4 regions of the Neobacillus sp. DHD-1R genome follow, and region 4 is predicted to be linked to each of the others. Evidence: riboswitches for the same ligand, from Rfam matches in the RefSeq annotation. Region 4 holds a riboswitch; each other region holds the start of a gene.

The links. A riboswitch is a leader RNA that binds a small molecule or an ion and turns the genes downstream of it on or off. The one in region 4 is predicted to bind lysine.
Region 1: linked by a shared signal. The riboswitch ahead of AC3ANL_RS15810 (amino acid permease) and the one ahead of AC3ANL_RS00325 (cysteine hydrolase family protein) in region 4 are both predicted to bind lysine.
Region 2: linked by a shared signal. The riboswitch ahead of dapA (4-hydroxy-tetrahydrodipicolinate synthase) and the one ahead of AC3ANL_RS00325 (cysteine hydrolase family protein) in region 4 are both predicted to bind lysine.
Region 3: linked by a shared signal. The riboswitch ahead of AC3ANL_RS19325 (aspartate kinase) and the one ahead of AC3ANL_RS00325 (cysteine hydrolase family protein) in region 4 are both predicted to bind lysine.

What each region holds. Positions count from the first base shown of each region.
Region 1 covers NZ_CM173232.1:3,242,579-3,250,808, forward strand. The annotation lists gene AC3ANL_RS15770 (DUF421 domain-containing protein) at 1-112, shown strand, start outside; gene AC3ANL_RS15775 (DMT family transporter) at 159-1,121, opposite strand; gene AC3ANL_RS15780 (DUF2164 domain-containing protein) at 1,139-1,342, opposite strand; gene AC3ANL_RS15785 (MFS transporter) at 1,473-2,285, opposite strand; gene AC3ANL_RS15790 (hypothetical protein) at 2,298-2,696, opposite strand; gene AC3ANL_RS15795 (PH domain-containing protein) at 2,965-3,579, shown strand; gene AC3ANL_RS15800 (nitroreductase family protein) at 3,673-4,305, opposite strand; gene AC3ANL_RS15805 (YitT family protein) at 4,473-5,288, opposite strand; lysine riboswitch at 5,511-5,701, shown strand; gene AC3ANL_RS15810 (amino acid permease) at 5,813-7,291, shown strand; gene AC3ANL_RS15815 (helix-turn-helix domain-containing protein) at 7,374-7,535, opposite strand; gene AC3ANL_RS15820 (hypothetical protein) at 7,753-7,926, shown strand; gene asnS (asparagine--tRNA ligase) at 7,990-8,230, opposite strand, start outside.
Region 2 covers NZ_CM173232.1:3,071,483-3,079,712, forward strand. The annotation lists gene ftsZ (cell division protein FtsZ) at 1-1,054, opposite strand, end outside; gene AC3ANL_RS14850 (2-hydroxyacid dehydrogenase) at 1,590-2,564, shown strand; gene AC3ANL_RS14855 (CAP domain-containing protein) at 2,923-4,059, shown strand; gene AC3ANL_RS14860 (MBL fold metallo-hydrolase) at 4,221-5,054, shown strand; gene AC3ANL_RS14865 (NUDIX hydrolase) at 5,030-5,710, opposite strand; lysine riboswitch at 5,957-6,136, shown strand; gene dapA (4-hydroxy-tetrahydrodipicolinate synthase) at 6,259-7,146, shown strand; gene AC3ANL_RS14875 (SDR family oxidoreductase) at 7,146-7,982, shown strand; gene AC3ANL_RS14880 (NAD(P)H-hydrate dehydratase) at 8,127-8,230, opposite strand, start outside.
Region 3 covers NZ_CM173232.1:3,911,884-3,920,113, reverse strand. The annotation lists gene AC3ANL_RS19345 (electron transfer flavoprotein subunit beta/FixA family protein) at 1-286, shown strand, start outside; gene AC3ANL_RS19340 (electron transfer flavoprotein subunit alpha/FixB family protein) at 325-1,302, shown strand; gene trxA (thioredoxin) at 1,523-1,837, shown strand; gene uvrC (excinuclease ABC subunit UvrC) at 1,977-3,752, shown strand; lysine riboswitch at 3,820-3,997, shown strand; gene AC3ANL_RS19325 (aspartate kinase) at 4,111-5,325, shown strand; gene AC3ANL_RS19320 (YslB family protein) at 5,389-5,844, opposite strand; gene AC3ANL_RS19315 (succinate dehydrogenase cytochrome b558 subunit) at 6,269-6,880, shown strand; gene sdhA (succinate dehydrogenase flavoprotein subunit) at 6,933-8,230, shown strand, end outside.
Region 4 covers NZ_CM173232.1:64,930-73,159, reverse strand. The annotation lists gene AC3ANL_RS00345 (saccharopine dehydrogenase family protein) at 1-1,031, shown strand, start outside; gene nspC (carboxynorspermidine decarboxylase) at 1,033-2,160, shown strand; gene AC3ANL_RS00335 (L,D-transpeptidase family protein) at 2,461-3,900, shown strand; gene AC3ANL_RS00330 (APC family permease) at 4,042-5,388, opposite strand; gene AC3ANL_RS00325 (cysteine hydrolase family protein) at 5,406-6,128, opposite strand; lysine riboswitch at 6,311-6,494, opposite strand; gene AC3ANL_RS00320 (N-acetylmuramoyl-L-alanine amidase family protein) at 6,579-7,988, opposite strand.

The sequences.
Region 1 (8,230 bases), 2.2 Mb from region 4:
AGAAATCTTTTCTCTTGAGACAAATAGCGATGCATCTAAAGCAATGTATAAGAAAAATGCTGCACTGCTTCAAGAATCAATTGATAAACTATCACCATACCTGAAATATTAATGAATAAAAAAATCCTTATCATCTGAGTTGATAAGGATTCGCTGCTCTATACATTAACATTCCTACTCGTTACCATTTTATTTGATATGTAGCTATGCAGGATCATTCCTAACATTACCAATGCCATCCCGCTCCATGAAAGCGCTGTTGGTATGACCGAATGTAAGAGTAACAATTCACCTATTACAGCGAATAATACTTCCATAGATTGTGTAGCTTCAACGGCTGCCAGCTTTTGCATGTTTCCTCTAACAAGGTCAGTTGCATGAAAAAATAGAACTGTCGCAATCACGCCAGAGGATATGGCAACAAGTCCTGATTGGGTGGTTTGCCCCAAGCTTGGCGGTCCCTCTTTAATTAAACCATAAACAGATAAAACAAGCCAAAAGGGCAAGCTGGCGAGCGTCATTCCTAATACACGCTGAAAAACATCGAGACGCCCTTCACATACCTCCATCATTTTTCTATTGCCTAATGGGTAGGCAAATGATGCCACAACAACAGGTATTACGCCTAATACGAAAGAAAGTATAGACAAATGATTGACTTGTTCTATTTGCATTAAACTAATACCAAGTAAAATAATTAATGACATTCCTAAGCCCTTGAACGGAATTATCCCCTTCATTTGAATGGTGCACGTTCCTGTTTTTACAGTTTCATAAAAAAGTGGTGCCAGCAAAGACCCTGAGATAATCGTAATTTGCCAGGTTGCTGCAATTAACCAGCCTGGGGCAAATGCAGCTGAAAAACAAATGGGTGCATAAAACAAACCAAAGCCAATCGTACTCCAGAGCAGCCAGGCACCAGGCCGCTGTTTCATTTCTACATACAAGGGTTTTAAATTCTTTCTAGCAATTACGATCAGGATAAGGAAAGGAATCATAAAAAAATACCTTAAGGATGCACTCCATATCCAGCTCCCTCCTGCCAATTCCATTGATCTGTTCAAAATAAAGGTAAATGCAAAAAAGAAGGCAGCCAATATGCCTATAATGATGGGCCGCATGTTTCAGTCTCCTTTTTTTACAGTTTTTTCTCCAGTGAGAACAAATCCTCTTCGATTACAGACATTCTTTGTTCTACTAATTGCCGGGCATCCTTGACAGCTGCATTATAAAAGTAAGGTCCTAATTCATTTTTAAAAAAATCAAATGCATTTTCTGCTGCAATAACACCAATTTCTTCATTTCTTTCTTCATAAAAAAATCGCTGGATTTCAGAAATCATTTGATCTTTTTGTTGTTTTGTGAATTGAATTAACAGGGTAACCGCTCCTTTTCAATATAGATATAGTGTATTTTCTACTAAAAAAGGGAAACCATCAAGTGATTTCCCAAAATTAATTTTGTGTTTAATCCTATCGTCCTTTAGTTCTCATAAAAAGAAACTCTCTACTTATTAATGCCAATAAAAAAGAGCAAAGAAAAAGGGTCGCAGCCACAAGGAATGTTGCTCTTACACCAATTTCTTCAGTTATCCATCCCATTACAAGCGATGAAAGTCCAAATGCGCCAAAAATCAATGTACCTCTAGCTGAATATACTTTAGCGAGGAGTTGCTCACGAGCACTATTTTGAATAATAGTATTCTCCCCAACATTACGGGCCATTTGCGGAAGACCAAACAAAAAGGAACACACTAGAGCAAACCATGGAGTTGACGTAGTACCAAACAAAAAAGTAATCGCAATTAAGCAACAGGTCGACCAAAGAATGGTCTTCCCTAAATTTCTTTCTAAAATGGGTGAAAAACGATAAATTAACAATCCTTCAACAAGCATTCCAGCAAAAAAGTAACCGTTAATGAATCCCCACCAATTCTCCCCTTTATTTAAAGCTTCGGAAACGAAAACAAAAAGGATAGCTGCTATCCAAACCGCATTAGCAAAGGTTTCAAGGGCATTCATTAAACTAATCGTTCTCAGCTGTTTTGAATTCCAGATAATTCCCCATCCCTCTTTTAAGGCATCCAAACGAGACATGTTTTCCTGAACTGTTTGATGAACAATATGCACTATGAACCCCATAAACATGGTTGAAATAAGATATAAGCAAAATGGTAACCATAGTAATTTCCCAGATCCAAGAATGACTAGCATAATACTTCCAATTGGCCAGGCAATTAGCTGAACAATTTGATCGCTAATGGAGAGTAAACTATTGGTTTTCACAAGTTTACTTTCTTAAACGAGACTGGGAACCAGGGCATTTCGAGCGGGAGTTGCCCAGCCATCTAAAAAAGCTATTAAACTAAGTAGCAAAAAAATCCAAAACAACCAACTATCTTTAAATACTGAAGGAGTTAAGCACAATACCAATAACAACAATGTTTTTCCACTTTGTGAAAAAAACAATATAGATTTTAGCTTGTATTTGTTTATGACCAATGGTACTAATAAGCCACTGATTAATCCAGAAATGGTGTTAAAGAACGGAACAAGTGACATATAGGTCACGGAACCTGTTGCATCAAAGATCAATTTTATTAAACAAACTACATATAAAATATCGCCTAAATTGGCAAACATTTGCCCAACCCAAAGAAACCGGAAAGAGGCTCTTTTTCCGACAAAAATGGACATTGCACACCCTCACTTTTATTCAATTCTTAATATAAAAAGTAAGGTTTATTTACATTGGACATCCTCCAACTACAATTACAACTGGGTTTATTTGTTTAAGTATATCAGATTTCTGAATTGTATGTTAATATCTAATAAAATACAGGAATCAACTTTCAATCGGAGCATAGAATATTTTGTCGTTGAGATGTTGGTCAAACGTTGAAACTTTAGTTTCCTTTATTCGTACATAGGAGTAGAAAGTAAAAAGTAAAGTGAGGTTGGTACCATGTTTGGAAAAGTAGCCGCTGATATTTTAGGTTTAAGTGATGTTGGTTCTGTTATTAAGCCGCAAGATTACGATAAGGTCGATGCAGACGATTATGTCATGCATGAAGACAATGAAAAGATTTATTTTTTAATTAAATCAAAATCTGATGAATACTGCTTTACCAATAATGCCCTAATCCATTTGGATGGCACAAGTGCGACAAGTAAAAAACGAATGTTGCACCGATATAGTTATGCAACAAATCGAATTTCCGATGTAAAACTTGAAACAGCTGGTACGGTCGACATTGATGTCGAGATAAAATTCAAAATTGGCTCAGCGCCTTTCTCGATTGATGTCCACAAAAAGCATATTGAGGAAATAAAGGATTTATACAAAGCACTTATTAAAATTTCGGAGATTTCACATGAAAATGAAATCAGTCTTCAATTTGCCAAACAAAGTTTGGAGATTGCCTCCACTACACTTGGCCGTGTAACAAGTCCAGATAGCAACCTGGTTGTTCAATTTAAAATGCTAAATCAGGCAGCCTTCCAATGGCTGGAAGAAAGTAAAAAGCAATATTCAGTTAAAGATTTTGGAACTGTATTTGAAAAATATATTAACAATTAAAAAAAGAGGATAGCTCAAACCAAAGGATTAAACCCCACAATCTATTGAGTGTTAAATGTGGGGTCTGCCTTCCTTGAGCCATCCTCTTTTTAATTATTTATACTCGATCAATACATCATCTAATGGTAACCGTGTTGAACCAAATGCAGGGGCAGCCGCCTTACCAAGTGGAATTAATACAATTGGGAAAAAACGTTCTGAAACATTAAATTTTTCTATGAATTGTTGTTTATCAAATCCACCCATGGGGACAGTATCATACCCTCTTTCCTTAGCTATAAGCATTAATTGCATTGACACAAGTCCTGCATCAAACATAGCAATATTTTTTCGAATATCTTCAGGTGCATTAGGATACGTATTATTGGCACTGGCGATTAATCGCTCCATGTTTGCTTCATCCATAAAACCAGCTTCATGGGCACTGTGATATACCTTCTCAATACTCTTATACATTTCCTTGTCACCTAGTACAGCAATTACAGCCGATGCTGTTTCCACCTGTTCTTGATTGTATGCAATAACTCTAAGGTCTTTTTTAATTTCTTGGTCTTGGAACACCATAAAGCGCCATGGTTGAAGATTACTTGATGATGGTGCTGATGTCGCTTCTTTTATTATATCTTTAATTTCTTGTTTAGAAATTTGATAGCTTGGATCATATTTTCTTACGGAGTGACGGTCTTTCATCACATCAGTAAAACTTTTCTTTACTTTTGTTTGCATAAAGTTTCCTCCTTAAATCTTGCACTTACAAATAATAAGTTTCTTTTAACATCTTACTTTTAAAAAGCTTCTACCGTCAAGAATGGATGAAAAATCGAGAAAATTCATAATCGATTATCCAAATAAAAAAGAGTTGCACTTAGGCAAAGTGCAACTCTTTTTATGAACTAGGAAGGGCTCTGTCGATGAAATAACCCCATTACCTCAATGGTTTCTGTGATATTAACAAATGCACTTGGGTCCACCTCGGAAATGAGATTTTTAACCTCGTTTAATTCATATCTAGAAATGACTGTCATTAAAACATTCCGTTTGTCGTTAGAATACCCACCAACTCCATCCATTATGGTAAGTCCCCTGTACAAATTGGTCAGCAAATGTTCCCGCATTTCCTCACCTTTTCCCGTAATAATCATCAAGGTTAATTTAGCATGATCTGTATAAATGGCATCCACTACTTTACCTGTGACATATATAGATACTAACGTATTAAGAGCCGCGTCCCAATTAAATAGGAATCCATTAAATATAATAACAACACCATTCATACCAGAAAGTAACACCCCGATAGGAAAGTCCTTTTTCCTTGAAACGATCATGCCAATAATATCAAAGCCCCCCGTTGATCCTGATGAACGGAATACAATTCCAACCCCAAGACCTGCGAGCGCACCGCCGAAGATCGATGAAAGCATAGTGTCATTCGCAAAGGGTATGATAGGCACCACATAAAGACCTACAGAAATGATCAACACTGAAAAAATGGTATTCATGACAAACTTTTTGCCAAGAATTTTATATCCAATTATAATCATCGGTAAATTCAAAAGGAAGTTAGCCAAACCAGTATTAAGCGGTGTAATCATTCCTAATAACATCGATATCCCGCTCAAACCACTACTTAACACCTCATGGGGAATTAAGAAAAAATTAAATGCCCCTACCACGATAAGAGAACCCACAATGATTCCGACAATTTGCATGGTAAAAAACCCTCCTAATACCTGCATTTTCTATTTTAAAATCATACTAAATTCTCTAATCTAAATAAACTTAACAGTTTTTTTTAAATTGAACCAATTATCTGTCTACTAACAGAATAAATTTTTTTCCTTAAACCTATTTAAATAAAATAGATTGACATTTTTAAAATAATAATTATACTTTATTAATATAATAACTTTATAGTTAAATCCTCATCAAACCGATGAGGTAGAGGTCGCGGTTTTTATTAGTAAAGTGGACGAGATGTAGAGACATCCTTGACTCCGTTTGAAAGGAAAAGCTGCCGAAGTTTGCTTTTATCTCTATAAAAAGCATGCTGGGTCTGTCTCCGAATAGGAACAGAACTGTCACGCTTGGCCCTACCAGTCATGCGTGTTGAGCTATCTTTCGGAAGGTATGATGCGGGGTATTTACGATGCCATCGATTCTACTTCGATGGCATTTTTTTATTCCAAAACTCCTTCTAATGAAAGAAATAAGAAAAAGATAAAGGAGTATTGATATGCAATCACAAACAGCAAGAAATCTTGATAAACAAGTATATACAGGTAACCATGCGGAAACTACGGAACTAAAACGGAGTTTAAAATCACGTCACCTTACAATGATTTCGTTAGGGGGAACGATTGGAACCGGACTATTCCTGGCAAGCGGTGGTGCGATTCATTCGGCCGGACCGGGTGGAGCTATCCTTTCCTATCTTGTTATTGGTGTAATGGTTTACTTCTTAATGCAAGGCTTAGCCGAAATGGGTACTTACATGCCAGTGGCCGGAAGCTTTAGTACGTATGCAACTAAATTTGTTGATCCTGCCTTTGGTTTTGCGCTCGGTTGGAATTACTGGTATAACTGGGCCATTACCATTGCAGCAGAATTAGCTGCTGTAACAATGATTATGAAATACTGGTTTCCGAACACCCCATCATTAGTATGGAGCAGTCTCTTTTTAGTCATTATGTTCTTGTTAAATTATCTATCCGTAAAAGGGTTTGGAGAAGCTGAATACTGGTTCTCGCTTATTAAAGTCATAACGGTCATCATTTTTATTATTACTGGGACATTGATGATTTTTGGTATTATGGGAGATCATGCCATTGGCTTTAAAAACTTCACAATTGGTGATGCTCCCTTTCATGGCGGCTTTATGTCCATGCTTGGCATCTTTATGGCCGCTGGCTTCTCATTCCAAGGAACTGAGCTTTTAGGAGTCGCTGCGGGAGAAACAGACGACCCCAAAAAATCAATACCACGGGCAGTACGATCAGTATTTTGGCGGATTCTTTTATTTTATGTATTAGCTATTTTTGTTATCGGCCTGCTCATTCCTTATACAAATGGAAATTTGGCAAATGGAGATATAACCGTAAGCCCATTTACCCTTGTATTTCAAAAAGCAGGAATTGCCTTTGCCGCTTCTGTCATGAATGCTGTTATCTTAACAGCAGTATTATCGGCCGGTAATTCTGGAATGTATGCTTCTACACGGATGCTTTGGGATTTAGCTCGACAAGGTAAAGCACCAAAATTTTTAGGTAAGCTTAATAAAAATGGTGTCCCTGTAAATGCATTAATTGCTACAACTTTAGTAGGAACACTTGCCTTTCTAGCTTCTTTCTTTGGGGATGGTGTTGTCTATGTATGGCTTTTGAATGCTTCTGGTATGTCTGGCTTTATCGCATGGCTCGGAATCGCCATTTGTCACTATCGATTCCGCAAAGCTTTTGTTGCACAAGGAAAAGATCTAAATTTATTACCTTATAAATCTAAATTATTCCCATTTGGCCCGATTTTCGCTTTTGCCGTTTGTGCATTTGTCGTTTTAGGTCAAAATTATTCCGCTTTTATGGGTGACCACATTGATTGGAATGGTGTGTTGGTTTCTTATATTGGCTTACCACTTTTCCTAATTTTATGGCTAGGGTATAAATTCTTGAAAAAGACTAAGGTTATTCCCTTAGAGAAATGCGATTTAACTGTTTAATTACCTCGATAAATTAGATAAAAATGTGCATAATAAAAGCAGATCCTCAATGGGTCTGCTTTTTTGCATAGCTAGGGTAGTATTAACTTTCCTTTGCAGTCCAAACGTATAGATCTTCAATCTTGCAATTTAATTCTTTGGAAATAGTCATTGCCGTGTTTAGGTTCATTACCTTCTTTGACAAGTAGTCGTCGAGTTGACTCCTAGGAATATTTGTATTCCTTTCCAAATTATCTAGATCCATTCCACTTTTTGATAATAAATCTTTGAGGTTACTTTTTTTAGCTTTATAATTGGTCAAAATGACACCTCGCTTTTGTAAAGCATACCATAATTACATTATAATGGAAAGGTTAATAGGTCCCTGTCTTTCATTTGCTTAACAAATACTAATTCACGAACAAAACGTGCCCCATATTTTTGTGTTATAATTAAGATGTAATTTTAAAGGGGTGTTAAAATTGAAGAACTCAAATAATCGATACAATAATGGTCAAACTGTGAACATTATCGAAACTGGTGAGGTTGTTACAATCTTAAAATGGCAGTATGTAAAAAATATGAAAAGATATTCTTATATCGTTAAAGAACATCCTGGTACATTTTTTTTCGAAGAAGAACTCCAAGTTTTTTAAACCGAAATTGTTCACATGAAAGAAGACCCATTCAGCGAATAGGTCTTCTTTTTGTTTCTCTTTTTAAAATTCAGCATTGCCTGTTGTTCTTGGGAATGGGATCACGTCTCTAATATTAGTCATTCCAGTTAAGTACATAATTAACCTTTCAAACCCTAGGCCATAGCCTGAATGTTTCGTACCACCGTATTTTCTCAATTCAAGGTACCACCAATAATCTGCCTCATTCATACCAAGATCTTTAATTTTACCAGCAAGAATTTCTTCTCTCTCTTCACGCTGACTTCCGCCAATCAATTCACCG
Region 2 (8,230 bases), 2.4 Mb from region 4:
CATATAAATGCTCTTCCTGCAGTGTTTGTTCACTTTTAGAAGATGTATTCACATTTACACTTTTTAAAGTATTGGCATCAAGGTTTCGAGTGGTCCTATCATGATCAACAAAACCTGTAGCAATAACCGTAATCATAATTTCATCTTTTAAGTTATCATTAATGATCGAACCAAATATCATGTTTAATTCGTGATCAGATGCAGAGGCAACAAGATTAGCGGCTTCTTGTACCTCATAAAGACTTAAATTGCTTCCACCCGTGATGTTCATCAGGACACCTTGAGCACCATCAATAGATGTTTCAAGTAATGGACTAGATATCGCCTTTTTAGCAGCCTCTATCGCACGATCCGTCCCTTTTGCCACACCTATACCCATGAGAGCTGTACCTTGATTCGTCATAATCGTTTTCACATCAGCAAAATCAAGGTTAATTAATCCTGGAACTGCAATTAAATCTGAAATTCCTTGTACCCCCTGCCTGAGGACATTATCTGCCTCACGAAAGGCTTCCAGCATAGGTGTTTTCTTATCTACAATCTGTAATAGACGGTCATTTGGAATAATGATTAAGGTATCAACTGCTTCCCTCATTAACTCGATTCCATTTGCTGCATTGGCCGAGCGTTTTCGACCTTCAAACCCAAATGGACGTGTAACCACACCAATTGTAAGAGCACCAAGATCGTGAGCAATTTGTGCTATCGCTGGAGCGGCTCCAGTACCGGTCCCTCCGCCCATGCCTGCTGTCACGAAAACCATATCCGCACCATCTAATACTTCTTGTAATTGTTTTTTGCTCTCTTCAACCGCTTTTCTCCCTACTTCAGGGTTTGCTCCTGCTCCTAGACCTCTTGTCAAAGATGCTCCAATTTGCATCTTAATTTCCGCCTTTGATAGGTTTAGTGCCTGTGCATCTGTATTCACAGCAATGAATTCAACACCTTGGATACCATCCTCAATCATTCTGTTAACGGCATTATTTCCTCCACCGCCAACTCCGATCACTTTTATTCTCGCTACTTGATCTATACTCATATCAAAATCCCACATTCATGTTCCTCCTGCCTAGCAAATTACATTGCTTGTTTATGTTCTTACTATCTCGAAAATTCAGTTTAGGTTTTTAAATTGTAAAAAAACTATTTTCCCTTACTATTTTAGCAAAATAATAGGTCTGTTTATATAGTGCACTGGTCACTCCTTTTCAGATCTATACCCATACTAGATACCCTATTTTCCAAGAAGTGGATTAATATCAAGCCTAGATTTGTTTCACCAATTTGAAAATTAAGATAATAACATTTTAACAAGAGAATAGGTATTTTAATAGTAAATATACTTTTTTTATTCAAATCTGATTTGTCGGATTGAAAAACGTGATATATAACTGCTAGCTTAGCCAGCATTTTACTATCTTTGTGCTAGCAAAAAGAAGGCAGCTAACTAGAATAAAAACATCGGATTTTCACCCCGGCCTTTAATAAAAGGGATGGTTGACTCAAGTAAAACTTTATGTCACCTTAAAGAGGGATTGTTCCTATCAACATTTCAACATTTCAACATCAACTAAGAGGAGAAGCCATGGATGAAAAGAAAAATCATTGCTTATAACTTTGAATTAACCGAGGCACTTGAAAAATTGAAAGATAACTTTGAAGTTACTATTTTTGATGGAATTGATCCACGTTCGGACCGTGCTTTTCTTGAGGCACTAGAGGATGCTGAGGGCATTGTAGGTCTTGCACTCCCTGTTGATAAAGACTTATTAAATCGTGCTCCGAATTTAAAAATTGTTTCCAATAACTCAACTGGCTTTAATAATCTTTCGATTGAAGAGATGACAAATCGAGGCATAATGGGAACAAACACTCCTGGTGTCCTTGAGGACACCACTGCGGATGCCATTTTTGGTATTTTACTAGCAGCTGCAAGGCGTATAGCAGAGTTAGATCATTTCGTGAAATCTGGAAATTGGAAAGGTCACCTTACAACAGATCAATACGCTATTGATGTACATCATAAAACCTTAGGGATTATTGGAATGGGAAAAATCGGTTCGGCAATCGCCAAACGGGCCCATTTAGGTTTTGATATGAATATTTTGTATCATAATCGGCACCGTAATTTTGAAGCTGAAGCTAAATTTGGTGCTGCCTATTGTAACATGGATCATTTACTTGAGGAATCAGATTTTGTTTGCTTAATGACTCCGCTCACTCAAGAAACCCAGAGTTTAATTGGTGAACAAGAATTTAAGCGAATGAAAAAGTCCTGTATTTTTGTGAATGGGTCACGTGGAAAAACCGTAGACGAAGCTGCGTTGATTGAAGCATTAATAAATAAGGAAATTTATGGAGCAGCTCTAGATGTTTATCAAATCGAACCCGTGAAAGCAGACAATCCACTGCTTAATTTTCCTAATGTTGTAACTACCCCACATATCGGATCATCGACTTATGAAACGGAATTAAAAATGGCCGAGCTCGCGGTAGAGAATTTGCTCGACGGACTATCCGGTAAACGGCCCAAAAACTTGATTAACCCAGAAGTGCTGAATTAAAATCTACTCCTAAGAAATCAAATAGAACTGACATAATAGAGAGAAAAAATAACATTTAATAAAATATAAAAGTGGTACTAGGACCTCATTTACTAACAGCTAAACCCTGGTACCCTTTTAAATTCATAGTAAAACCCTTTAAAATGTTTACATAATATTGTTATTGTTTACTATTTTGTCTCAACTGCAACAGCTCTTAAAAAAGCTCAGCCCCAAAATATTCATACTGGTTAAATAAATTCCAGTATTTTGATTTTCAATAATAATAGGAGATATGTTAAATTTAAGATTGGTAAACATATTGCTTATACATTTAAACTAGGTTGGTTAGAATTCTAATAGAAATGGAGGAAAAGTAATGGTACGTTTTTTTATGATGCTAATCGTTCTTGTTATATTATATTCTTCCTGGCCAATAGTTGAAAAACAAATAGACCAAACCAAATACAGTTCGGCGATTGATTCAATTCAAACTGAGATTGTTGATATAAAAGACAGCCCTGAAGTACAGGCTACGATTAGTTCTGTAGTCGAAAGCGTTCAGCAATTGGTAACAAAGTTTACTTCCCAATTAAATGAACTTCCGCAAAATAAACAGCAAAATGAATCTAATGAAGGAAAGGTTACCTTAAGCACTCCAACGGAGCAGGCATTCTCCATTTATAACATCGAACTTGGAGATTCAAAAGAAGATGTAGAAGAAAATTTAGGAGTGGCAAAGCGTTCATCTCTTAATGAGTATGGGACGAACTGGTATACCTACCATGAAAAATACCGTAATTTTTTTATGGTGATGTATGATGATCATAATCGAGCAGCGGGTTTATATACAAACCAAGATTTAATTTCATCCAAAAATGGCATTAAGCTGGGGAGCTCGAAAAAAAATGTTCGTGCGATTCTTGGGACACCTATCTCTAGGATTCAAAAAGGGTTGATATCCTACCAAGTACAAGATGACGATTACGACATGTTTTTACTTGATGACGCCTATGTGACTATTTTTTATGATAAACATGCGGATTATTCAGTTACAGCGATGCAACTAATTCGCAAAGATTTTGAAGGAAACAAGAAAGATTTTTACGCTAAAAGCAGTCCTGCACTAAAAGAAGGCTTCGAATACCAGCTATTTGATTTAACCAATGCTTCCCGCGTTAATCACCAGCTTCCGATATTGTCATGGGATCAGCATGTTCGCGAAACAGCCAGAAAACATAGTAGCGATATGGCTGTTAATGCATACTTTGACCATACCAACCTGAAAGGACAATCCCCCTTTGACCGGATGAAAGAGGATGATATTGTCTTTCAGTTAGCTGGAGAAAATCTTGCATATGGACAGTTTAGCAGTATTTTTGCTCATGAAGGCCTTATGAACTCACTTGGCCACCGTGAGAACATTTTGCGGAAAGGCTACGAGTACTTGGGAGTTGGCGTTGCCTTTAATCAACAATCACAGCCTTACTATACGGAAAATTTTTACGCTAACTAAGTTTGAAGATGTAGGTCTGCTATTGATGAATAGCAGGCTTTGTTAATAAGTATGGAAAATATCTTGGAAACCATGGATTACAGCAGGAATATAACATTCTCATGATGAATACGTAAGTAATAAATCACTTACGTGTTGTAATAGATGAAAGGATGTTATCGATGGGTAGTAACCTAAAAATTATTCGAGTACCGATTTCAACGCCAACTTTGTTACCACATACCACTACAAATTGCTATTTAATTGGAAACGCTCATGAAAGTATATTAGTTGATGCAGGATTTGATCAACCAGATACGAAAATAGATTTAGAGCTAGCAATAAAACAAAATAACCTTGCCATACCAAAGAGGATTATATTAACCCACTCACACCCTGACCATGCCCCAGGAGTTCTGCAATTAGCGGCATGGAATCCACTCGTTTATGGCCACCCACTTGAAAAAAAGGGTATTCTTGCCGCAATTGAGCCTTTGAATCAATTAGCATTTTTAAACGACGGCGACATAATAAGAATAGCTGATGAAGAAATAATTATCATTCATGCTCCAGGTCATACAGCAGGCCAGTTAAACCTATATATTCCATCAAGGCAAATTCTCCTCGCTGGAGATAATATTGTGGCGGAAGGAACATCATGGGTCGGTCCCCCTGATGGGGATATGTCAGACTATATAGACACACTCAAAAAGTTAAGACAACTGAAAATAAGCAAAATTGGTCCGGGACATGGTGGATGGGTAGAACACCCTTATGAACAAATTGAATTTGTATTAAATAGAAGATTATACCGTGAAAACCAAATCAAAGCCCTTCTAAACAAACATAAAAAATTAAGCGCTGTCAATTTAACAAACATGATTTATGACAAACTACCACATCCGAGTGTTTTTGACGTAGCAAAACGAACGACGGAAGCACATTTAATCAAGTTAGTAAAAGAAGGTACCGTAATACAACAGGAATCTGATTATTTTCTTGCATCACCAATATAATCACCTAAATTAAACGCAGGCATCTGCAATGGATTGCCGTTAAGATGATTTACAATAGTTTTCAAGGTATGAATCGTTGGTGGAGCCAATGATATTTCACCACTTTGATTTGCAGCTAATGCATCGGCCGGAGACATCCAGCTAGCATCAGTAATTTCATTTACGTTAGGTTTAGGGGTTTGGCCTACTGGCAGCTGCGTTAGAAAAAAACGTGTATCAAACCTAATCTTACTTACATTTGGGGTAATTATGTGACCGATATATCTCAAACGATCAAGCTGAAAAAATAAGTCTTCCTTTATTAACATATGTAAGAAAGAAATTTCCCCTCTTATCAAAAGCCGGCGGTATTCCATCTCTATTTCTTCTGTGAATTGAACAGGAACGCCGCCGTCTTTCTCACAAATCAAGATGCCCACTTCTTCAAACAATTCCCTTGCCGCAGCGATATAATGACCAATCGAAAAGGAATCATTTCGGTACCTAGCAATAATACGGTTACCCTCTTGTACGTCATCAGCCTGATCAACTGCTCCCCCAGGAAACACATAAAATCCGCCCATAAATTTCATCGTTTCAGGTCTTTTTGTTAAATAAACTCTTGACAAGTGATCCATCAAGACAACTGTTGAAGCTGGTCTAGGAATTGCACTCATTATTCCTCCACCTCTCAATATTTATTAAAATATAAAACTAGTTTTATTTATATTCAACTTTTCAGTCGCGATTCCCTTCCCTAAAAAGTCTGATTCTTCTTTTAAGGATATTTCTTCAATAGAATGTTCCTGTTAATGTTTGAAACCAATTATATTGAAGGCAATTTAGATTTTCCTATTGAACATTATTGAATTATCTGTTATATTACAAGCAATTAAATATTTTCTTACTTCAATATCTTTTGGAGTCAGGATAGAGGTGCAAAGACCATTAGTACGCAATTCGAGGATAATGAGATCCTATGACCATTGCGGAAAGGGGCATTTGCCGAAGCGGAAGGAATCTCATTGGTCTTGAAGCTGGTTCTGCTGTTGAATAAGCACAGAATTGTCATATAGGAAACTATATGGAGGGCTATCTCACGCATAGGAACTTTATTATTTTTTGTTTCTACAGCAGCAGCGACCCCTCGTTGCTGCTTTTTTGCGCTGATTTTAATATGGCCTTACCCCCTCTAATTACTTAAAAATTATGTAAAGGGTGAAAAATGATGAATTTTGGCCAAGTATTAACGGCAATGGTTACACCATTTGATCTGAGTGGTGAAATCGATTTTAACGCAACCAAAACGTTAGTAAATTATTTAATTGAAAATGGGTCTGATGGATTAGTTGTCGCTGGAACAACTGGTGAGTCTCCTACCTTATCCGCAGAAGAAAAGGTGGCATTATTTAAATTTGTGGTGAATGAAGTAGCTGGTAGAGTTCCGGTTATCGCTGGAACAGGATCCAATAACACCAGAGCTTCCATCAGCTTAACTAAACTTGCGGCCGAAGCAGGTGTAGATGGAATTTTACTTGTAGTACCTTATTATAATAAACCATCCCAAGAAGGTTTATATCAACACTTTAAAGCAATAGCTGAATCAACCTCCCTGCCTGTCATCCTTTATAATATCCCAGGACGTTGTGTAATCAGCTTGTCAGTCGAAACCATTGTTCGTCTTTCAAAAATCCCTAATATTGTGTCAATAAAAGAAGCAAGCGGTAACCTTGATGCCATGGCAGAGATTATTAGCCAAACCCCTGACCATTTTACATTGTACAGTGGTGATGATGGATTAACATTACCTGTTCTAGCTATAGGCGGCACAGGAGTGATTTCCGTAGCTTCCCATATTATTGGGAAGGAAATGCAAGAGATGATTAAAAGTTTCAAAAATGGATTGCTTAATGAGGCAGCTTCTGCCCATCGAAGACTACTCCCACTGATGAAAGGATTATTTGCAGCACCAAACCCAACGCCGGTTAAAGCTGCCTTAAATATGACAGGAGTCCCTGTTGGTGGTGTCCGATTACCATTGGTCCCATTAAATGAGGAAGAGAAATTAGCACTACAACAGCTCCTCCCTGCTCAATTGGAAAATATAAAATAATGAATAGAAAAACTGCAATTGTTACAGGTTCATCGAGCGGTTTTGGTTTATTATGTGTGATTGAATTAGCCTTGAAGGGGTTCAATGTCATTGCAACTATGAGAGATACCCAAAAAGATAAGGTATTATTTAAACTCGCAAAAGAAAATGCTGTTGAGGGTCTAATTCAGGTCACTCCATTGGATGTTACTTCTGCTAAGTCTATTCAATCTTTTAAAGGCATGCTTGAAGATTATTCCTCGATTGATGTGTTAGTGAACAACGCAGGGTTTGCGCTAGGTGGTTTTAGTGAAGAACTTTCAATTGAAGACTATCACCGGCAGTTTGAAACCAACTTTTTCGGGGTGATAGCAGTGACTAATGCTATTCTTCCTTTTATGAGGGCTAAAAAGCAAGGGAGAATTATTAATATGAGTAGTATTAGCGGACGAATGGGATTCCCAGGATTATCTGCTTATACAGCATCAAAGCATGCTCTTGAAGGATATAGCGAAAGCTTAAGGTTGGAGGTTAAACCATTCGGTATTGATGTATCCTTAATCGAACCAGGTTCCTATCAGACCAATATATGGTCAAGTGTGGATCAGTTGGAAATCCGAAAAGATTCACCATACTTTTCTTATGCGGAGAGCATGTTGAAAGAAATTGAACATGGTAAGACCGGATACGGAGACCCCAATGAAGTGGCCCAACTAGCAGCTCGTATTGCTTCACAGCCTTCATCGCCCGACCTTCGTTATCCCATCGGCAAAAGCGTAAAGACTAATCTATTTTTTAAAAATACATTTCCATGGAAGGTCATTGAAAGAATTATTTTAAAGAAGCTTAAACATTAAATTTTTCTTTTTGATGCTTTCCTTCAGTCTGAAGAATTGCTTGTTGGCGAAAACAACCGATTTGGGACAGACCGGATAATTTTAATTATAACCATTTCTTCAAAAAATAAGGCTGCCCTAAGTTGAGCAGCCTATTTTATACTTTCAAATCAGATTTAGTTGCTCCCTAATCCCGTCAATAATGTCAAATGGCATTACACCGTAGCTTGATAAAACTTTAGCTTTTTCTTCCCCTGCTTTTGCATGTA
Region 3 (8,230 bases), 1.6 Mb from region 4:
AGAAGTAATCGAAACGAGCCTTCCGCTATTAGTCACTGCACAACAGGGTCTTAACGAGCCGCGGTACCCGTCATTACCGGGAATCATGAAAGCGAAGAAAAAACCGCTTGAAGAATTAGAATTAGACGATCTCGAACTTGAAGAAGACGATGTGGAAGCAAAAACAAAGACGATTGAAATATACTTACCGCCAAAGAAAGAGGCTGGGAAGGTTCTATCTGGTGAATTAAATGATCAAGTAAAAGAACTTGTTCAACTTCTTCATACTGAAGCAAAAGTAATTTAATTTCATTCACATAAAAATTGTTTTCAGGAGGTAATAGAATGTCAAGAAAAGTATTGGTACTAGGAGAGGCTAGGGACGGGTCATTACGTAACGTTTCTTTCGAAGCAATTGCTGCAGCACAGACTGTGGCAGAGGGCGGAGAAGTGGTTGGAGTTTTAGTTGGCGATGCTGTAAGCGCTTTAGGCGCTGAGCTTATCCAATATGGAGCAGACCGCGTAGTCACAGTTGAAAATGAAAAATTAAAACAATATACGTCTGACGGCTTTGCCCAAGCATTATTAGCGGTAATCGAGCAAGAAAACCCGGAAGGACTTGTACTAGGCCATACAGCACTGGGAAAAGACCTGGCCCCTCGCATTGCAGGAAAGCTTTCTTCGGGCCTTATTTCTGACGCGACTGCAGTTGAAGTAGCTGGCGGGAATATTGTATTTACAAGACCGATTTACTCAGGTAAAGCATTTGAAAAGAAAATTGTTACCGATGGATTAATTTTTGCCACTGTTCGTCCAAATAATATTGCACCATTAGCAAAAGATGAAAGCAGAACTGGTGGTGTTTCCAGCTTATCGGTAGACATTAAAGACCTTCGTGCCATTATTAAAGAAGTAGTAAGAAAGGCCAGTGAAGGGGTAGATTTAAGTGAAGCAAAAATCGTCATTTCAGGCGGCCGCGGCGTCAAGAGTGCGGAAGGGTTTGCTCCGTTGAAAGAATTAGCTCAAGTTTTAGGCGGTGCAGTTGGCGCTTCTCGTGGTGCGTGTGATGCTGATTATTGTGATTACTCTTTACAAATCGGTCAAACTGGAAAGGTGGTAACACCAGACCTGTATATTGCCTGCGGTATTTCTGGAGCCATTCAGCACTTAGCTGGGATGTCCAACTCTAAAGTTATCGTAGCGATCAACAAAGATCCTGAAGCGAATATTTTTAAAGTAGCCGATTATGGCATTGTCGGTGACTTGTTCGAGGTCGTACCAATATTAACAGAAGAGTTTAAAAAACTTAAGGTCCATTCGTAATAAGCAAAGCGGAATCGCTGGAGCTAGACATAAGAATGGCTAAGAAAGATAATAATAAAGCGGGCGGGACAACAAGTAACGCTCGCTTTTTTTATATTCGCATAGAATACTTATAACCAGGATGGGTATATTACATGCTGAAACATATTATTAGCATGATATGGCAATCGATGGTATACTTTCCGTAGTATTTCAGTTATTTAATAGGAGGTCAATAAAGATGGCTATTTCACACGTAACAGATCAAACCTTTGCTACTGAAACAGGTTCAGGCCTTGTGCTTGTAGATTTTTGGGCACCATGGTGCGGACCTTGTAAAATGATAGCTCCAGTTCTAGAAGAACTTGACGCAGAAATGGGCGAAAAAGTAAAAATTACTAAGCTTGATGTGGATGATAACCCACAAACAGCTGCTAACTTCGGCGTTATGAGCATCCCAACATTGTTGGTACTGAAAGATGGCGAAGTTGTCGATAAAGTCGTTGGCTTCCAGCCAAAAGACGCGCTAGCAAGTGTTTTAGAAAAACACGTATAAGATAAATAACAAAAAACCTTAGTTAGAGTTCCATCTAGCTAAGGTTTTTTGCTTTTTACAAGAGTCTCCTACTTCCCTTTATGAGTCATTTGCATTAGAATTTTAAATACATTAAAAAAAGACGGAGGGAGTGGCCGGAATGAATGAAAATATAAAGCAAAAATTGACCCTGCTGCCTGATCTGCCTGGCTGCTACTTAATGAAGGACCGTCAGGGAACAATTATTTATGTGGGAAAAGCAAAGGTTTTAAAGAATCGTGTCCGTTCCTATTTCACTGGATCCCACGATGGAAAAACGTTAAGACTTGTTAATGAAATTGAGGACTTTGAATACATTGTTACCTCTTCGAATATAGAAGCCCTATTACTTGAATTGAACCTGATTAAGAAATACGATCCAAAATACAATATCATGCTGAAGGATGATAAAAGCTATCCGTTTATTAAACTAACTGCAGAAAGACATCCAAAGCTTATCATAACGAGAAAAGTGAAAAAGGATAAAGGGAAATACTTTGGTCCTTATCCCAATGTAGGAGCAGCTAATGAGACGAAAAAGCTGTTAGATCGGATTTACCCATTACGAAAATGCTCCACCCTGCCTGATCGTGTTTGCTTGTACTATCATTTAGGGCAATGCCTTGCACCTTGTGTGAATGAAGTGAGTGAAGAGCAGTATAAGCAAATGACGGATGAAATTTCCCGCTTTCTAAATGGCGGCTATAAGGAAATAAAAAAAGAGCTCACAGAAAAAATGACAGCTGCCTCAGAAGAACTTGATTTTGAGCGGGCAATGGAGTTCCGCGATAAAATTGTTCATATTGAGGCGATTATGGAAAAGCAAAAAATTACGATGACTGATTTTACCGACCGTGACGTATTTGGCTATGCAGTCGATAAAGGCTGGATGTGCGTTCAGGTCTTTTTTGTCCGGCAAGGAAAGCTGATTGAGCGGGACGTATCGATGTTTCCCATCTACAATGAGCCGGAGGAAGAAATTTTAACGTTCCTCGGCCAATTTTATACAAAAGCCAATCATTTTAAACCAAAAGAAATTTTAATTCAAGACGACGTGGATCTTCATATCGCTGAACAGCTTTTGGAAGTAAGAGTCCTGCAGCCACAGCGCGGTCAAAAAAAGGACCTCGTTAAAATGGCCATAAAAAATGCGAAGATTGCTTTAAATGAAAAGTTCTCCCTGATTGAAAAAGATGAGGAAAGAACGATTAAGGCTGTTGAAAACCTTGGGGAGCTACTGGGGATATATACACCGCACAGGATTGAATCATTCGATAACTCTAACATTCAAGGGACAGATCCAGTATCCGCCATGGTTGTTTTTATTGATGGGAAAGCAAATAAACGAGAGTATCGCAAATATAAAATCAAATCGGTTAAGGGTCCCGATGATTATGAATCCATGCGAGAAGTAACGAGAAGAAGATACTCGAGAGCCCTAAAAGATGATTTACCGCTTCCTGATTTGATTATCATTGATGGTGGAAAAGGGCATGTCGAGGCTGTAAGAGATGTTTTGGAAAATGAGCTGGGCTTAGATATCCCGCTTTCAGGATTGGTAAAGGATGAGAAACACCGAACATCCCAGCTTCTATACGGCAATCCATTGCAAATCGTCCCCTTAGCTCGAAACAGCCAAGAGTTTTATTTACTGCAACGCATTCAAGATGAAGTTCACCGCTTTGCGATTACTTTCCACCGTCAACTCCGTGGGAAAAGTGCGTTCCAATCGTTGCTCGATGATATTCAGGGTATCGGAGAAAAACGAAAAAAATTACTATTAAAACAGTTCGGTTCTGTCAAAAAAATGAAGGAAGCCAACATAGAGGAATTTACTGCACTTGGAATTCCAATAAATGTAGCAGAAGAATTATTCAATAAACTTCACACAATATGATTGTCAGAAAAAAAAGAACATGCTATAATAAGTGAAAATTTAATTTACTATCACTTTGTCGTACTAAAGTGAAGGTAGAGGTGCGAGCTTCAAGAGTAATGGTTCTGAGAAGGATGAGCTTCGAAGAGGGATCATGAAAGGGAATGTTCGCCGAAGTAAAGAAGGTCTCATTCCTTCCTTTGCTGGTTCTGTATTGAATAAATCCAGAATTGTCAAGACGTATGTCTTGGAGAGCTATCTTACGTTATTTGTACAGGAATTTATTTTTTCGTGTTCAAAAAGCAATGAGATGCCCTCATTGCTTTTTTTTCATTTATGGGGAAATCTAATGTAATCATTTGAAAGAAGGGAATCAACTATGGGGCTTATCGTACAAAAATTTGGGGGAACCTCCGTTGGCAGTGTAGAAAGAATATTAAATGTAGCATCACGTATAAAAGAGGAGACCGTGCTAGGTAATAACGTTGTTGTCGTTGTGTCGGCTATGGGGAAATCTACCGATCAGCTAGTAAGTTTAGCAAAGGAAATATCTGATCAGCCAAACAAGCGGGAAATGGATATGCTGCTTTCAACAGGGGAGCAGGTTACGATTGCATTATTGTCGATGGCTTTAAATCAACAGGGGCTTAATGCAGTTTCGTATACAGGCTGGCAGGCGGGGATCGTTACAGAACCAGTTCATGGAAATGCCCGGATTGCCAAAATCAACACGGAGGCGATTCAAGCTCAGCTGTCTGAAGGAAAAGTTGTGATTGTGGCAGGATTCCAAGGGATAACAGAAGATGGCGAGATTACAACACTTGGCCGCGGTGGCTCAGATACAACCGCTGTTGCTCTAGCTGCATCATTAAAAGCTGATCGATGCGATATTTATACGGATGTAACCGGTGTTTTTACAACGGATCCACGATATGTTAAAGAGGCACGTAAATTATTATCCGTTTCATATGATGAAATGCTTGAACTTGCTAATCTAGGTGCAGGTGTGCTGCACCCAAGAGCAGTCGAGTTTGCAAAAAATTACAAAGTTCAGCTTGAGGTTCGTTCAAGTATGGAGAGAGTAGAAGGAACAGTCATAGAGGAGGAAGCAACAATGGAACAAAATTTAGTAGTGCGCGGAGTAGCGTTTGACGATGAAATTACAAGGGTTACTGTACTAGGACTCACTAACTCATTAACAAGTTTATCAACTATTTTTACCACCTTAGCACAAAATCATCTTAACGTGGACATTATTATTCAAAGTACAACTGAGGGAGGGACTGCCAATCTGTCATTCTCGATCCATACGAATGATTTGCTCGAAACATTAAAGGTCCTGGAAGATAATAAAACAGTCCTGGGATATGAGCAACTTGATGCTGAAAATAAGTTAGCCAAGGTATCGATTGTTGGTTCAGGAATGATTTCTAATCCAGGCGTTGCCGCTAAAATGTTTGAAGTACTAGCTGAAAATAACATTCAAATCAAAATGGTCAGCACCTCCGAAATTAAAGTATCCGTCGTTGTCGAAGAAAAAAACATGCTTCAAGCTGTACAAGCCCTTCACACAGCATTTGAATTAGGGGAATAGTGAAAAGGGTGTCAGGCACCTTTGGTGCCTGACACCCTTATTAACAAAATGATCGTTGAGAAGTTACTTTATGGGGTCTTTTGTATCCCATTTGACGGTGAATTGAACTTTGTTTGATTTTTTAACAGGGTGCTCAAAGGCTTCCGTATATACTTTTTTTTGGAGTTCGATTTGCTGAGCAAGGAAACCGGCTTCGAGCTGAAAAAAGTGCTCGGCCTTTGATTTTACACGAGGCACAATCAATGGACTAGATAGTTCCATTTCGATTTCATTTTTTGTTTCTTTAATTATTTCCAGCTGACCCCATGAAGCTTTGGTAAAAAACTCAATGACTTGATCATGATCAGCTAAAGGGAATTTTCGCGCTAGACGCTTACCGGCCCAATATAATATTTCAGGCGTATCTTTTCCGAGAATTTCTGGCAGAAGTATTTCCCTAATTAACTCATATCCGAAGATCGAGATGGTTCGTGGTTCTGCTGCATTTGTATCCAAATTAACGACTGTACTTTCTTCCACAAGCTTCCCCTCTTTCTATTATTCTATTATATACAATTTTGGCTAAGTTTCAGTACAGTTTTCAATAAGAAAATATTGTTATTTTGCAATATCTAATCCTATTTATTATCATAATTATCTTTACCTTTAAAGTAAAAACTCTAACAGTTAGATATTGGAAATATCATTGGGGAAATTGGGCAACCATAAATAACTATCAATCTTTATAAGTTTGTACACATACACTATTATAATTTCAATATATTTAAAAAATTTTTATTTTTTACTTAAAATACTGTATCCGTTTTCTTGACGCTCTATCAGGTTGGGAGTAAAATGGACATGTCACATAATTGTCACAGTAGTGAAAATTAAAAATTACATGAGGAATAACAAGGGAAAAAGGCTTAACATCATTTTTTAAAACTTAAAGGGGGGTAAAATAATGGCGGGAAATCGAGAGTTTGTTAATCGCAGATTGCATTCATTGCTGGGAGTTATTCCGATTGGGGTATTCCTGATCCAGCATCTTGTTGTCAACCATTTTGTTACAGGGGGACCAGAATCTTTTAATAAGGCTTCAAACTTTATGGGAAGTCTTCCATTCAAGATTGTCCTTGAAACAGTAATTATCTATTTACCATTGTTATATCATGCAATCTATGGAATTTATATTGCTTTTACTGCAAATAGCAATGTTAATAGGTTTAGTACATACAGGAACTGGATGTACTTACTACAGCGTATTACAGGCGTTATTACATTAATTTTTATTGCATGGCATGTATGGCAAACACGGGTCGCTGCAGCATTTGGCGCTGAGGTCTCCTTTGATATGATGCATGATATTCTTTCATCGCCTGGTATGTTTGTTTTCTATCTAGTTGGTATTCTTTCGGCTATTTTTCATTTTGCCAATGGTTTGTGGTCATTCCTAGTTAGCTGGGGGATTACAGTATCACCACGTTCACAAGTTATATCTACATACGTGACAATTGGTGTGTTTGTTGTATTGGCATTTATTAGCATTCAAACACTGATTGCATTTGTTTCATAATAGAGGAAGTTCGGAAAAATATTGTATTTTGGATTGAGGGAGTGAGTCACGAATGGGTAAAGGTAAAGTGATCGTAGTCGGCGGCGGCTTGGCCGGTTTAATGGCTACCATCAAGGTTGCAGAATCAGGAACTCCGGTAGAGCTATTTTCTCTTGTTCCGGTTAAACGTTCTCACTCTGTTTGTGCCCAAGGCGGTATTAATGGAGCGGTAAATACAAAGGGTGAAGGAGATTCCACGTGGATCCACTTTGACGATACCATTTATGGCGGAGACTTTTTGGCCAATCAACCGCCGGTAAAAGCAATGTGTGATGCAGCACCTGGCATTATTAATCTATTTGACCGGATGGGAGTAATGTTTAACCGTACTCCAGAAGGTTTACTAGATTTCCGTCGTTTCGGAGGTACACAGTATCACCGTACAGCCTTTGCTGGGGCAACAACAGGGCAGCAGTTGCTTTATGCTTTAGACGAACAAGTTCGCCGTCATGAAGTAGACGGGTTAGTTACGAAATATGAAGGCTGGGAATTCCTAGGAACTGTTATTGATGATGATGGCGTATGCCGCGGAGTGGTCGTTCAAAACTTAAAAACGATGGAAATTAAATCGTTCTCTGCAGATGCTGTTATCATGGCTACAGGGGGCCCTGGAATTATCTTTGGAAAGTCAACGAACTCCGTTATCAATACGGGCTCTGCTGCATCGATCGTGTACCAGCAAGGTGCCTATTATGCAAATGGTGAAATGATTCAAATCCATCCAACTGCTATCCCTGGCGATGATAAGCTTCGGTTAATGAGTGAATCAGCGCGTGGTGAAGGCGGTCGTATTTGGACCTATAAAGACGGAAAGCCATGGTATTTCTTAGAGGAAAAATATCCTGCTTATGGAAACCTGGTACCGCGTGATATAGCAACGCGTGAAATTTTTGACGTTTGTGTAAATCAAAAACTAGGAATTAATGGCGAAAACATGGTTTTCCTTGATTTATCACATAAGGATCCGCATGAATTAGATGTAAAACTTGGCGGTATTATCGAGATTTATGAAAAATTCATGGGTGATAACCCAAGAAAAGTACCAATGAAAATATTCCCAGCTGTTCACTATTCAATGGGTGGACTATGGGTAGATTTTGACCAAATGACAAACATCCCAGGTCTATTTGCTGCTGGTGAGTGTGATTATTCCCAGCATGGTGCAAATCGTCTAGGTGCAAACTCCTTACTTTCTGCGGTTTATGGCGGAATGGTTGCAGGGCCAAATGCTGTTAAATATATTGATGGTCTTGAAAAGAGTTCTGAAGCCGTTTCTTCAATTGTTTTTGATCGTCATGTTAAGGAACAGGA
Region 4 (8,230 bases):
TAATTAATGAAGTAAAACCAGATATCGTGATGAACTTGGCTTTACCATATCAAGATTTAACGATTATGGATGCTTGTTTGGCAACAAAAACAAATTATATGGATACAGCAAACTATGAGCCAGAAGATACGGCAAAATTTGAATATAAATGGCAGTGGGATTATCGCGAACGATTTGAAAAAGCGGGGATTACAGCTCTTTTAGGCAGCGGTTTTGACCCTGGTGTAACAAGTGTATTTTCTGCCCATGCCCTTAAACATCATTTTGATGAAATTGAATATATCGATATTCTTGACTGTAATGCCGGCGATCATGGCTATCCTTTTGCAACCAACTTCAATCCTGAAATCAACATCCGTGAAGTTTCTGCCAAAGGAAGTTACTGGGAAAACGGGGAATGGATTGAGACTGAGCCAATGGAAATCAAACGCACATATAACTTCCCTGAAATTGGCGAGAAAGATATGTATTTGCTGCACCACGAAGAAATTGAATCGCTTGCTTTAAATATTCCTGGGATTAAGCGGATCCGTTTCTTCATGACATTTGGCCAAAGCTACCTTACACACCTTAAGGCCCTTGAAAATGTAGGCATGACTTCGATTGAGCCAATTGAATTCGAAGGAAAACAAATCATTCCACTTCAGTTTTTGAAAGCCGTATTACCAGACCCTTCTTCCCTTGGACCGCGCACAGTCGGAAAAACAAACATCGGCTGTATCTTCCAAGGTAAAAAAGACGGAAAAGATAAAACGTATTATGTTTATAATGTTTGTGACCACCAAGAATGCTATAAAGAAGTCGGCTCACAGGCAGTAGCCTATACAACAGGCGTTCCTGCGATGATTGGTGCGATGATGTTGATGACTGGGAAATGGAATAAGCCAGGAGTATTCAATATTGAGGAATTTGATCCAGATCCGTTCATGGAAGCATTAAACAAATGGGGACTTCCATGGAAAGAATCTTTTGATCCAGAACTTGTCGATGCTGAGCCTGCGAAAGACGTTAAACCGGAGTTTGTACGTTAAAATGAGATTTGAAGAATTACCAACCCCATGTTATGTAGTCGATGAAGGTCTTCTGGAAAAAAACCTAAAAATCCTGAACGGAGTTATAAGCCGTACAGGTTGTAAGATTGTTTTGGCACAAAAAGCATTTTCAATGACAAGAATGTATCCTCTCATTGGAGAGTATTTAAGTGGTACAACTGCAAGCGGCTTGTACGAGGCACGTCTAGGTTACGAAGAAATGGGCAAAGAGAATCATGTCTTTGCCCCTGCCTATCGCGAAGATGAAATGGATGAAATTATTTCCATTTGCGATCACATTATCTTTAATTCCTTCTCACAGTTGGAAAAATTTAAGGATAAAGCTCTTCAAGCTGGCAGGAAAGTTGGGTTGCGCATCAATCCTGAGTGCTCTACACAAATTGGGCATGCCATCTATGATCCCTGTTCACCGGGCTCCCGATTTGGCGTAACCATCAAGCATTTTCGTCCCGATTTGCTTGATGGGGTGTCAGGATTGCATTTCCACACACTTTGTCAACAAAACTCTGACGATTTAGAAACTACTCTTAATGCAGTAGAAGAAAAGTTTGGTCCATACCTCTCGCAAATGGAATGGATTAACTTTGGCGGCGGGCATCATATTACTAGAGAAGATTATGATATCCCTCGATTAGAAGCGTGTATTAAGAGAATGCAAGATAAATACGGTTTAGAGGTATATCTTGAACCAGGAGAAGCAGTTGCTCTCAATGCAGGATATTTGATTACGTCTGTACTTGATTTACATCAAAACGGAATGGAAATTGCTATCCTTGACACTTCGGCAACCTGTCATATGCCAGACGTGTTAGAGATGCCTTATCGTCCTCCTCTTTTGGGCTCTGGAGAAGCAGGTGAGAAGCCATTTACGTACCGACTTGGCGGGCAAACTTGCCTTACAGGCGATGTAATCGGTGATTATTCTTTTGATCAATCCTTAAAGAGCGGTGATCGATTAGTTTTCGGTGATATGGCGATCTATACAATGGTTAAAAATTCCACTTTTAATGGCATGCCCTTACCAGCCATTGCTGTTCAAGATAAAAATGGAGATTGTCAGATTGTCCAGCAATTTGGCTATCAAGATTTCAAAATGAGATTAGCATAACAGAGTAAAAGGAAAATCTGTAACGGAAAAACCGTCTCGAAAAAAAGATACAAAGACGGAGTATCTTTTAAAATCCAGATTCTAACCCAAGAATCTGGATTTTTTTGTGAAAACAGATCAACTCTGAGATAAAAGTTGGATATATTTACAAATTGTGACACAGTTCGAACATTACATCTTGTAAAATAGTAATATAAGTTTAAAATAGTGTAATATAATTGTAATATTGAAATGCAATTACGTCAGTTTTATGCCGGTGAACATTATTAGCTAGACCACCAGGTTGCAGGGGGAATCTTTTTGGAAAGTACATTAAAAGTCGATGAAGTTACTTTACATCGGAGAAAACCATCTAAACGATTTTCAAGCTGGAAGTTTATCACAACAACTATCATCCTTGTTATTGCACTCATATTTGCGGCAATCAGTTATTATCAGGCGACCCACTTTAACGCCAATATTAAGATTAATGGCATTAAAGTCAGTGGGCTGACTGCTGATCAGGCACTTAAAACATTAAAAACCATTGAATTAAAAAACGTAGTCTATGTCGGAGAACAATTAATCTTCGATGGAAAAGATACGAAGATGGTATTTGCGGATAAAGATCTGCCAGGGGTCAAAAAACTATTAAGCAGCCAGCGGACTTACTTTCCTTCTGCAAAAGCAAAAAATTTCTCGTTACTGCCAAGCCAACTTGATCAGTATCGAAGCCAGACAATGAAAAAACAGCTTGAAGAAAAGCTTATATCCCTGAATAAGAGTTTAAAAGCACCCCAGGATGCGAAGGTTTCTTTGAAACAAGGATCAATTGTCGTCTCTAAAAGCATTAGCGGGGAGCAGTACGATGTTGCCAGTCTTTTAAGGGACTACGAAAAACAGGAATATACGAGTGAAATCCACCTGAATCCTGTCTTCATCGAACCAATCAAAGAAAACAGTCAGGTTGTAAAGGATGAAAGGAACAAGCTGCAGGCGTTCCTTCAACAAACCGTTGATTATAAGGTACAGAATCAAGTTTATACGTTAAACGCCAGCGAATTAATTAAAAATGCCTCCGTGGCAAAAGATTTAAAGATTACGATTGATGCAGATGATATTAAGAAAAAGATTTCTGAAATTAATCAATCTCAATCTACCTTAAATAAAAATTTCACTTTTAAAACCCATTCAGGTTCAGTTATTTCCGTAAAAGGACAAGGTTATGGCTGGGCCCTAGATGTGGACAAAGAAACAGCACAGATTCAGGCAGCTTTTGAAAAAGGCGACAAATCTATTTCTGCTTCGAATATTATCGGCCATGGCTGGAGTAATGAAGGCTACGGTTATGAAACGACAGCGAACCACGGCATTGGTGATACGTATGCGGAAGTGTCCATAGCTGAACAGCGTATCTGGATTTACAAGAATGGCAAATTGGCTGTCACAACGCATGTCGTGACAGGTAAGCATAGCACCGGTGAAGATACATCAAAAGGAGTCTGGTACATCCTTTATAAACGGACACCATCCACACTCCGGGGCTCCCACGTAGGCAGTGGGTCTTATGAAGTTGAAGTTAATTATTGGGCGCCATTTACGAACAGCGGGCAAGGTTTCCACGATGCCGGCTGGCGAAAAAACTGGTCAAGTACTGCTTATCTTGGGGCTGGATCCGGCGGCTGCGTCAATACACCACCCACTGTAATGAAAACCGTGTATGACAATCTCAGCACATACGAACCGGTTGTAATATATTAAAAAAGACGGCTTCTCGTGCTTCCCGACAATGACAAGGAAGTACAAGAGCCGCCTTTTCTTTTTAAAAACATCATTAACTTATGATAAAGTTCACCGTACCAGTTTTATCTGCATTTATAGATCATAAACCAAATTCTATAATTACAGTCCCTCCATAACGGGTGGGTTTTTCTTAAATCCTTTTGTCGTGATAAATGCGTAAACAAAACCAATGATCAGCCAGACAAAGCCTACTTTTAAAGTTAAGGCGGACAGATTGATGAACAAATAAAAACAGATCAGAAATCCTAAAGCTGGTATTAAGAAGTAGCGGATGAACTTCTTCTCTTTTTTACGGAAGTAATAATAAACAATAACTGAAAGGTTCACAAACATAAATCCTGTTAATCCGCCAAAATTCATTAACTCTGCTACTAAGGAGATCGGAAGGGCAAGTGCTCCGATCACGCTAATGATACACATTAATAAAATATTAAGAATAGGTGTTTTAAACTTAGGGTGGACATAGGTAAAGAACTTTTTCGGAAGTACTTCATCACGGCCCATACTAAACATTAAACGGGAAGCACTTGCTTGCCCGGTCATACCTGCTGTAAAGGTAGAAACGATAATAGCAATTGTATAAATCGTTGCTAGTGCCGCCCCCCCAGCCGCATGGGCAATATCAAAAAGGGCTGTATCTGCTGAACTAAAGGAAGTCACATCCGGCCAAACAAGCTGAGCAACATATGCTTGTAGAATAAAGATTAAACCGCCGATAAGGCAAGAAAGAATAGCGGCCTTCCAAATATCTTCTTTAGGTTTAATTGCCTCTTCAGACAAAGTAGTAATACTATCAAACCCTAAAAATGAGAAGCATGCCATAGCAGCTCCTGCAATAATAGCAGAGGTAGTAAACGTTTCTCCATTAAAGAAGGGTTTAATCGAAATAAGGGTATTGGCTCCTTCACCGCCTACAATGGCCTTGATGCAGAATATCACAAAAATGACAACGACTACACCCATAAAGAGAACAAGAATGTTGTTTGTTTTTGCAGCCATTTCAATCCCCAGGATATTAATGAATGTAATGACAGCAGCAATGATTAGGACCCATGCCCAATATGGGATAGCAGGAACTAGGGCATTTGCATAGGAAGCACCTACCATGAAAACAATCAATGGTACTAAAACGTAGTCCATAAACATGGCCCATCCCGCAAAAAAACCGAGATGCGGATTGATCGAACGCTGTGTATAAGAATAAGTAGAACCTGCAACTGGAAAGGCTGCAGCCATTCGTCCATAGCTATAAGCAGAAAACATCATGGCAACCATGGCGATTAAGTACGCTAATGGGAGCATTCCTCCCGTAGAAACGGCTGCATATCCATAAATATACGCAGGTGCAATGGGCGTCATAAAAGCTATCCCATAAATCACAAGGTCCCATAAGCTTAGTACTCTCTTAAACTGCGGATTGTTTCCGCTATTATTTTTCAAACTCATTTCATAACTTCCTCTCACTAGGCTTCCTGTGGTGTTTTCTCCAGCTGCATGCTAATAAGTTCAATTGTTTCCTCTGTACTCATGACCTCGCAATAAATTTGATTCATAATCATAATTTCTGCATCATGTAATTGTTGGGTTGCTGCACAGCAAGCATCCTCGACTAGAATGACTTCAAATCCAGCATCAGCTAAACTTCTGACAGTCGATGCCACACATTGATCCGTCACAACACCTGTACAAACTACCGTTTCAATTCCCATATTTCGAAGAAGAAATTCATAATTGGTTCCACTTAGAACACTATCTGTTGTTTTTTCAACGACAATTTCATCCTCTAAAGGTTTCAGTTCATCTATCATTTCTGCCCCATAATGTCCAATTGGAAGCAGGATATTATTCCAGCCAGGTCTTCTTTGAACCGGAGATCTATCACGTCCATCTTTATGATGGCAGGCAATTCTACCAAAGGTGACTTCTAATTGATTGTTCCGGAAGAACTCTAGTAGTTTTTGGTTATTTGGGATTACAATGTTTTCTAAACGATTATAAAAATATTCCCATTTATCCCACATCCCTTTTTCTCTAGCTACATCCGCATCACCATAATCCTTGCTCACAAATTGATTTTGCATGTCCACTATTAATAGAGCCGTTTTACTTGGATCCGGCTGAATTCTATCCTCACCGGCTGGTACAAATTCATAGTATAAAGTTTGTAAATTTTGTTTTTCCATCATGTTGTCCTCCTGAAAATAGATAGTTTCTTCCAATTCCTTAACCGCTAAAAAAGAATAAAAAAAGAAATAACATAAATCTGCATGTTATTCCTCTCCTTTTTGGCAATAAAAAAACTACAAACCAAATCTGAGATGAACTCAGAAAAACGTTGTAGTGATTCTAAAGTCCTCACCCTTATCCCATTTGAGATAGCACAACTCAATAAACCAGGGAGTTTATTAAGACAGTACTGCAATTATTCACTGCAGTCCCAGCATGTAACATCGAGAATGATTACACACTTCGGCGACATTTCCTTCTCCTTAGGATCAAAGCATTCTCAAGCTCCTCTAAGGACTAATAAAGATCGCACCTCTACCTCACTAGATTCAAGTGAGGTTTATTTAATTATTTGTATATTCTAAAATAATAATATTTTAATGTCAATGGGATTAATAACCAGGATGGCCTTACGGGGTCATCCCAGCCGCTTCTGAATCCCCCGAAGTAGCATTATCGGTTTGAATCCATACACCGTCTTGATCTACTTTATAACCTTGAATGACAGTATCGGCAGCCATTTCCCCTTCTTGATAGAAATAATACCAGTTACCATTGATTTGCACCCAGCCTGTAACCATCACACCACTACTCGAAAGGAAATATTTCTTTCCTGATAATTCAAGCCAGCCCGTTTTCATTGCTCCTGATTGATCTAAGTAATACCATTGCCCTTTATCTAAAGTCCAACCCTTACGCATTACACCATTAGACTGGAGGTAATACCACTTACTGCCGGAAAGCAGCCAGCCCGTTTTCATTTTTCCGTTGGCTTGAAGGTAATACCATTTACCGTTAGCTTGGATCCAGCCTGTTTTCATCGCTCCCGAGCGATCAAGGAAATACCATGCACCACCATTATATAGCCAGCCTGTCCTCATTGATCCATTACTAGTTAAGTAGTACCATGAACCGCCTGACTTTATCCATCCCGTTTTCATAACTCCTGATGAATCTAGGTAGTACCAGAGACCATTATTGTAAAGCCACCCCGTGTACTTCCCACTTGCCGTATAAAAATACCAGTTGCCCTTCGAAAACACCCAACCATTTCCTGGGATTTCATTCCAAACCATGCTTGATATTTTATTAATGGTTTCAATACCATAGGATAGGGATTTATTATTCGTTGTCAAAACAGCAATAACATAATTTTTACCTTGTCCATTTATGTACCCAACACTATTCACATAACTGCCAGTAGTGACCCAGCCGTTTTTTAATGCAACACTCACCCCTGAAGGAATACCATAACTAGTACCCCAACGTTGATCCGACACTACATTCCGCATAAGATTTAGACCATATGCCCTCTGCTTATCCGTTAAGAATGTATTGGGATAGGCAAAGAGTTTCATCATGGTAAGTTGGTCCGAAACCGTTGTGGTGGTTCGTCCCCACCAGCCGCCTGTACCTGCAATCGTGCTGGTCATACCAACTTTTCTAAAAAAGGCCTGCACGCTTTGATCACTGCCAAGCTGCCGCCATATCGTACTTGCAGCACTGTTATCACTATTTTCTATCATTTTAGTTAGCAATGAATTTTCATAGGTTGTGATTGGTATATTTTGATAGAGTACATCTGCTAACATCGACATCTTCACAACACTTTGAGTATAGTAGGTTTTAGAAGGGTTGTATGTATATGTCTTACCAGTGTTGGCATCATAAACACCGATTGAAACTGTGTTACTTCTCGAACTAATATAATTGGTTACATCCGTTCCCAATATTGTTGCTGCATGTACAGGCATTTTCACAAAAAGCAACATGGCCAATCCCACCAAAGCAGATGCAACTATTTTCTTATATAACTTCATTTCCTCATCCCTTCTAGCTAATCTATGAATCTAATTTTATAATACTGTACCACTAGTGAAAAAAATAGTTAAAAAATGACAATAGTGAAGAGAAACCTCTGTCATACAAAAAATCCTACCAATAGTAAACCAATAGATTTTTCATTTATCTCATGAATTCTCAATTACTTAATATATAACCAATGTTTATGCTAATAACTAAAATTAGTTGAAATGCCTATTAAAAATGAAGACGTATCCCT